2 regions of the Lacipirellula parvula genome follow, and region 2 is predicted to be linked to the other one. Evidence: riboswitches for the same ligand, from Rfam matches in the RefSeq annotation. Region 2 holds a riboswitch; the other holds the start of a gene.
What was found. Region 2 has a riboswitch for cobalamin ahead of PLANPX_RS16310 (PEP-CTERM sorting domain-containing protein). Riboswitches for the same ligand answer to the same signal wherever they lie in the genome.
Positions count from the first base shown of each region.

Region 1: another riboswitch for cobalamin. It lies ahead of PLANPX_RS25175 (DUF1559 domain-containing protein); the one in region 2 lies ahead of PLANPX_RS16310 (PEP-CTERM sorting domain-containing protein).

Region 1 is NZ_AP021861.1:6,455,163-6,458,598, reverse strand. It holds gene PLANPX_RS25180 (dockerin type I domain-containing protein) at 1-880, opposite strand, end outside; gene PLANPX_RS25175 (DUF1559 domain-containing protein) at 870-1,784, opposite strand; cobalamin riboswitch at 1,907-2,176, opposite strand; gene PLANPX_RS25170 (YidH family protein) at 2,264-2,668, opposite strand; gene PLANPX_RS25165 (OprO/OprP family phosphate-selective porin) at 2,831-3,436, opposite strand, start outside.
Region 2 is NZ_AP021861.1:4,193,634-4,197,069, forward strand. It holds gene PLANPX_RS16310 (PEP-CTERM sorting domain-containing protein) at 1-1,694, opposite strand, end outside; cobalamin riboswitch at 1,926-2,135, opposite strand; gene PLANPX_RS16315 (DUF3500 domain-containing protein) at 2,380-3,408, opposite strand.

The sequences.
Region 1 (3,436 bases), 2.3 Mb from region 2:
CCGCTGCGGCGCTGATGGCTGCCGGCGGCGTGGTCGCTTGGCTGAAGGCGTCGCGCCACCACTGCAAATCGGCGGCATCGACCCCGCCGTCGCCGTTGGCGTCGCCTTGGTTCAGCTCAGCCCCAGTCGTGATGCCGTAGCCCCGTTGCCACGCGAGGAAGTCGGCGCCATCGACGCCGCCGTCGCCATTGAAGTCGGCGCTGCCGACGATCGCCGGCGCGGGAGCGGCGAACGGATTGTCGGCAAACTGCTGAAAGCCGGCCTGGTTCACCGCGGGGTGATAGGCCCAGCTCTCCCAGTCGCCATCTTGCAGCACGCGACTGCTCATGCCGACTTGCGAAGCGGTCCACGACCCGCCGGCGAACGGATTGGTGTGCGAGTAGCCATAGTTCCAAAAACCGCGGAACCAACCTTCGTTGTAGTAGTCTGCGGGGTCGACCGCCTGCGCACGATCGGCCGGGCCGCTCACTTGCGCGATCCCCGCTTCATTGAACGTCGTGCCGTCGTCGAGCGCGAACGCGCCGTCGCCGTCGTCATAGCCGAGGCCATAGAGCGACGAACCAAGCCCGCCGCCAAAGCCGCCCGACTTGGCGAACAACCGAGGGTCGGCCGTCACCACGGCATTGAGCAGCGTCTGCCCCGTCGCTGCTCCATCCCAACGAAACCCCCACGCGAGCGTCGTCCGCTCGGTCGTCCCGGTGAGCCACTCGATCGCCACGACGGCGCGGTTGCTTCCTGTGCCGACCCAGAACTCGACGTCGTCGAACGACGCGACCGGTCCCGCGGCCGCCGGCTGCGTGCCGACGCCGATCAACATCGCTGAACAGAGCGACCACCATGCGAGCGCTACGATGAACTGTTGCCGACCACTACGGAGCATGAGCCGCCTCCTCGCCCGCGCGGGTCAGCATGGCGTTCAACACGCGTTGGTCGAGCTGCTCGCTCAAGAAGGCGACGTGCCCGTCGCAGAAGACGGCTTGCGCGCCGCCGGGATGGGGCGAGCCGATTTCGTTCTCCAGTCCTTCGGTCGAATTGATTGGCGTCGACTGCTCTTGAGCAAAGACGTTTTGGCCGTTGATCCACTCGCATTCGACGCGGCGGCGGAGGAGCGACTCGGCGATGGCGACCGTTTGCGACAAGCCGTCGACGATGTCGCGGTAGGCAACTGGCTCGTCGTAGACGAACACGCCGAGCGAACCCGGCTCCAACACTTGGCCGCTGAACCACTCACTCGGATCGATACTGAATGGCGCATCGCGACCGGCGCCTTCGACGCCGTAGATGCCGCCGTAGTCGGTGAACGCCGCGCCGCGCCACAGGTTCGAATCGCTCGCCGTTTCCGGTTGCAGCGTGCTCGGGCAGAGGAAGACGTCGACCTGTTGCGAGGCGGCGGGAAGGTTCGGCGCCTCGTCCGACGGCTTCGTGAAGTCAAGCCGGGCGTGCAGTGCCGTCTGCTCCAGCCACGGCAGCAGTTGGGCGTTCCACGACAGGAAGAGTTGCACCCCCTCTTGCGGCGGCAGGCAGCCAATGCAGCCGGGGGGCAACGTGCGACGCTGCCCCTCGTAGTTGATCGCCGCGAGGCCCTGCTGTTTGAGATTGTTCGCACAGCGACTTCGCCGCGACGCTTCACGGGCCGCTTGCACCGCCGGCAGCAGCAGCGAGACGAGCACCCCGATGATCGCGATCACCACCAGCAGTTCCACCAGCGTGAAGCCGCGCGACGGCGCGTGCGACTCGCGGCGGGTGGCTGGCGGGCAGGGCATGAGCACTTGCGTCCGTCTCATCGTGGGCGAGCCGTGGCTCGATCAATCGCCGACCCTGCGTGGGCGCCAACGAAGATCGCCCAGACAATCGGCGGCAACGATGAAACTATCTCGCCATCCGCCCGTCCCTCGCAGGAGCGAATCGCATTGCTGCATGCAGTGGTAGGTCTTCTGACTCCCAGGCTCGACGAAACTCGCCTTCTCGCCGCATGTAAACCCTGTCGAGGCTTTGAGCCCTCTCAGGGTTCGGACTGGTTGCTTAAGCGACCAGTCCAGCGGCAATGGCTGAAGATGCGTTCGTCGAATCGCGCCTGGTCACAGCGGCGGGGCCGTCCCGGAATCGCACCGGAGTTCCCTGTTGCGTCGGCCGAGCGACACGTGCCCAGCCGACCACCAACGCATGGTGAACCAAACTCAAGGGATCGAGTTTAACGCGCCCCTTCGGGGGGCGTAAAGCAGGGGGCGCAAGTGCTGCGAAGGGAGTGGTTTAGGCGATCCGGTCAGCGGGCGACGGCCGCGGCCCGGCCCGTTTCGGCGCTGTTTGCGCTGACGACCAAATACCCGCCGAGGGCGAGGCCAATGAGCGAAATGAGGAGTGCGAAGATCACCGACCATCGCATCACGCCCGGTTGCGTCCGCTGCGACTTGGCGAGGCCGTGCCAGAACTTCGCGTGCTGCCAGGCCGCGACGCCGATGGCGACCGAGCCAAGCACCACGAGTCCGACGCCGATCCATGTCGACCCGGCATGCGTCGGCGCGTCGGGAGCGTTGCGGACGATCCGCAGAAACAACCCGAACCGCGCGACGACGAACCCCATGCCGACGAGCGTCAGCCCGGTGCGAACCCACGCGAGCAGCGTCCGCTCGGCGGCAAAGTAAATCCGCGGATCGTCAGCTTCAGCCATGGTTACGTGAACCTTCAAGAGAATTGGAACCGCCGATCAACGCCGAAAGACGCAGATGAATGCAGCGTGAGCATCCACCCGCGTCTAACGGCAGCATTCTACCTACTTATTGCTTCGACTGCTTCGTGTCCTCCGTCGTGCTCTTGGGTTCGCCTTCTTCCCTTAGAAGTCAAACTGAGCCCGCGTACCGAAGATGTCAGACTCGGTGTCGTTCCCCACCGGACGGTCGAGGAAGTTGTGGATGTAGTTGAACTCGAACCGCGTGAATCGATTGAGGTACCAGTTCAAGCCGAACGTGAGATCCTGTAAGTGACCGCCTTGGACGAACTTGTCGTTGAGGTCGAGCGTCGAGTAACGGCCAGCGATTTCCCACGCGCCCCAGCTGCCGTTGCCGAAGTTGACGTCGGGGACAACGCGAGTGAAGGCCGCTGTTTTGTGATCGTAGTTGCGACGTTCGCCGGTGAGGACGTAACCGACCTGGGCGTAACCGGCGGGGAACTGCAATTGCGGGCCCGTCGGTTCGTTGAGCATTGCGTACATGTATTCCGATTGGAACACGAGCGAGCCGAAGCCCGCCGCTAGTTCGCCGCCGACGACCTGGTAGCTTTGTGTCGGCAGGAAGCCGGTGTTCACATAGAACGGAATCGGGAAGTCAGTCACGTTGTTGGCGTCGAGTTGCGTGAAGCCGACTTCAGGCGTCGACCGCAGCCGCAGCGTGTTGCCGGCCGGTTCGTTGTAGGTGTAGCTGCCGCCGACGTGCACGACGTT
Region 2 (3,436 bases):
CTGTCGCCGGTTGTGAAATCGACGTAGCTCCAGCCATCCCACGAACCGTTGGTCAGTTCGCGACCCGAGAAGCCAAGGCCCGAATAGCCCCACGCCGGGGCGGAGGGGTCGGAGATCCAGTAGCTCCAGTAACCGGTGAACCAACCTTCGCGGTAGTAGTCGTCGCTGTCGGTCGCGGCGCCCGTCTCGACGCCTTCGAAACTCGAAACGAACGAGCCGCCGTCGCCGTCGACGTCGTAGCCGATGCCGAAGGTCGAGTTGCCGAGGCCGCCGCCGAAGGAACTCGCCCGCAGGTAGAGGCGACTATCGCTCCCTGAGTACGTGCCCAACTCTGAGCCGCCGTCGCGTTCACGCACGAGGGTCGTGCCGGCGATCGCGCGAAACATCTGCTCGCCTGTCGCCGTGCCGTCCCATTGGTAGCCCCAGACGTAGCTCGCATTGCCCGTGGGGTAATAGAAGTCGACGACCAGCGCTGCGCGGTTGCTGCCCGTGCCGACCCAGTAGTCGACGTCGCTGAAATCGAACGCGTCGTAAGGGGAGGCCTCGACCGCCATCGGGGCAGCCGTCAGCACCAACAGGGCGATCGCCAAGCAACGCGACCGGCGACGCATCAGCAAACCAAAGGTCCCGGCCGCGGCCACGAGTAGCAGTGTCGCGGGCTCCGGCACGGCGTAGGCAGTTACCGCACCGTTCTGGTAGTAGCCGAGAAGCAACTCGCCGGTGCCGGCGTTGTAATTCCACGTCGGCGGTTGGAGCGAATCGAGCGTCTCCTGCGGGCTGGCGATCTTACGCAGCACGCTTGCCGGCGAGTTCCCATTGATCGGCGGCGCGGCTTGCGGATTGGCCAATGCGTCGGCGACGGCGCTCGCGCTGATCAGTGCTGCGTAGCCTTTGTCGTTCGAACCGCCGAAGAAATCGGCGCCGCCGACGAACATGTTGCCCGAGCCATCGAAACCGAAGGGGTAGGCCGAGAGCAAGTCAGCGACCGGCGTGCCGGTGGCTTCGAAGTTGAGCGGGGTGTTCGTCGCGAGGGCGTTTTGCCAATCGCCGGCGGCGAAGGCTTTGATCCACCCGGTCGAACTGCCGCCCGTGTTGTAACCATAGCCGTTGCCGGTGTAGAGGTTGCCGGCCGCGTCGATCGCAACGCCGGCCGAGGCGCCGCCGATGTTGGTAATCACCGGGGTCATCGTGGCGGTTTGCGTGTCGAGGATCTCGACCCGCGGGCCCGACATGCCATTGGCGATGGCGAGGTAGCGGTTGTCGATCCACTCGCCAGCGAAGTCATCGCCGTTGAAAATGGTGACGCTCGCGGGATTAGCGGTTTCGAAGACGGCAATCGTACCGCCCGCGTTGCTGCCGGCTGCGGCGCGGGTTCCATCAGGCGACACGGCGAGGAAGCCGGGGCCCCAGGACATCAACGAAAAGCCGGGGATGTCGCCGAGCGCGTTGAAGGCGCCGCTCTTGGGAGCCGTCTCGACGGAGACGTTCACGCCATTGAGCAACAGGAGCCGGCCGTCGGGAAGGGCGTCGAACAGGACGTTGCCGCCCGAACTGTCGCCGCCGGCGGGGAGGGTGAAGTTGCGCGTCGGCTGGTAGGCGTCGATGCCGACGGCCTTCGCTTGCGGAGCGGCGTAGCTCGCCGCGAGCGTGAGGGCGCATGCGAGCGCCGCACTGAATCGTAGAAGTCTCGTCATTAGCTGAATTCCAGCTGCGGCTGTGATCGCCGCATGGCCTAATCGCGAGGCCGAGGTGGGCAGGAGCCTGCGCGGGAAGTTCGCTCACGACGAACAGCCAGAAGGGCAAGAACTGGCGAAACGACGTCGACCATCGCCCGCACACAGCGGCACGATGCGACAACAGCGAGTGAAGCCAGGTCCGGCCCGTCCTAAACGCGAAGACGGAAAACGGGCGCCCGACGCCGTAGCGTCGAACGTTTGCTCCCAGGCCGGTCTTCTGGCTTCAGACATCTCGGCCGATCGCCTTCCCATTTCGACAGCAGTCGAAACAGTGGCTTGTTGATCGGCCAATCAAACGTCCATCACAGCGGCGCGTCCGCGTCGGATTCTCACCGACTTCCCTTCGCGGCGACTGGGGAGTCGCCACGGGCTTTCGCCGCCCGAGAGCAGTGGGACAAGATAGCTGGCCGCGGTGGGCTGTGCAAACGGGTGCGGAAGAAGACTAACCGCCAAGGACGCCAAGAGCGCCAAGGAAAATGCAAAAGACTTTCCCGCGAATCACGCGAATGGTCGCGAATAGGAAGAAGGAATCACGATGAATTGAATTCATGCATTATTCGCGCTAATTCGCGGGGACTATTTCACCCCGTATTCCCTTGGCGCTCTTGGCGTCCTTGGCGGTTGCCTTTGCATTTTCCCGCGATCACTCAGCCACGCCGAAGTCGTGGTTGAGGCTCCGCCACACCGAGTGGATGTGGTTCGCGGGGTTGCCGGCGGGGTCGGCTTGGATGTTCACCAGTTCGAGCAGGAACGTCGGGCCCTGGATGCGGTAGGCGTGGCCGACGCCCGGTTTGTCGGCGCCTTGCCAGGCGAAGTGGACGCGGTCGAAGCCCGAGGCGTCGATCTCGGCGAGGCGGGCGGCAGCGAGTTCGGGCGCCTGGTTGTTGCAAAACGCGGCGAGCAGCGAGCGGAGCGTTTCTTTTTGGAGATCGGTGAGCTGCTTGGCGGGAATCCCCTCGGGGGCGGAGCGGGGCGGTTCGGGTTGGCCGGCGGCGCGGTAGTCGGCGGGCGGCTTGTCGGCGATGATCGCCTCGGCACGCTGCGATTGGTCGAGGCTCGTCAGTAAATCGAAGGCGAGTTGCTCTTCTTGGGCCAGCGTTCGCGTACCGACTTCGGGCCCTCCTTCGACGAACGTGATCAGCGTGGCGGGGTTGGCGCCCCAGAAGCTCGGCGTGTCGCCGACGATCGTGCCATCTTGCACTGCGATGTTCTGCGAGAAGTGGTGACCCTCGAAACTCCACCCCCAGGCGCCCACGCCGGCTGGCTCGCCGAAGATGGTGATGAAGTACCGCTCGGGATCGCGGAGCGGCGCGCCCTGCACGTTCTTCTCGCCTTCGCGGAGGTTGTTTTCGAGCGACATGATCTTGAGCGCTTTGTCGTAGCCGTCGTCGCTGAGGCCGGAGTGGAGCAGGGCGAGGGCGAGTTGGCGCTGTTCGGGCGAGAGGACGGCAAACTCGACGCCCTTGCGATCATCCTTCGGAATGTTGTGCCAATCGCGGCGCTGGGGCGAATCGAACGCGACGACGGCTTCGGTGCGCTGCTCAGGCGTGAGCGCGGCGAGAAAGGCGTTGGCGGCGGCGGCCATTCCCTCAGCGCGAGACTGTGCGAGTACGGGGGCAGCGTGGAGTAGCAGAACGACGACGCAGGCGAACTTGGCGGCGAGGTGAACCATGAGGCGATTGCTCGCGAGAATGGAAAAG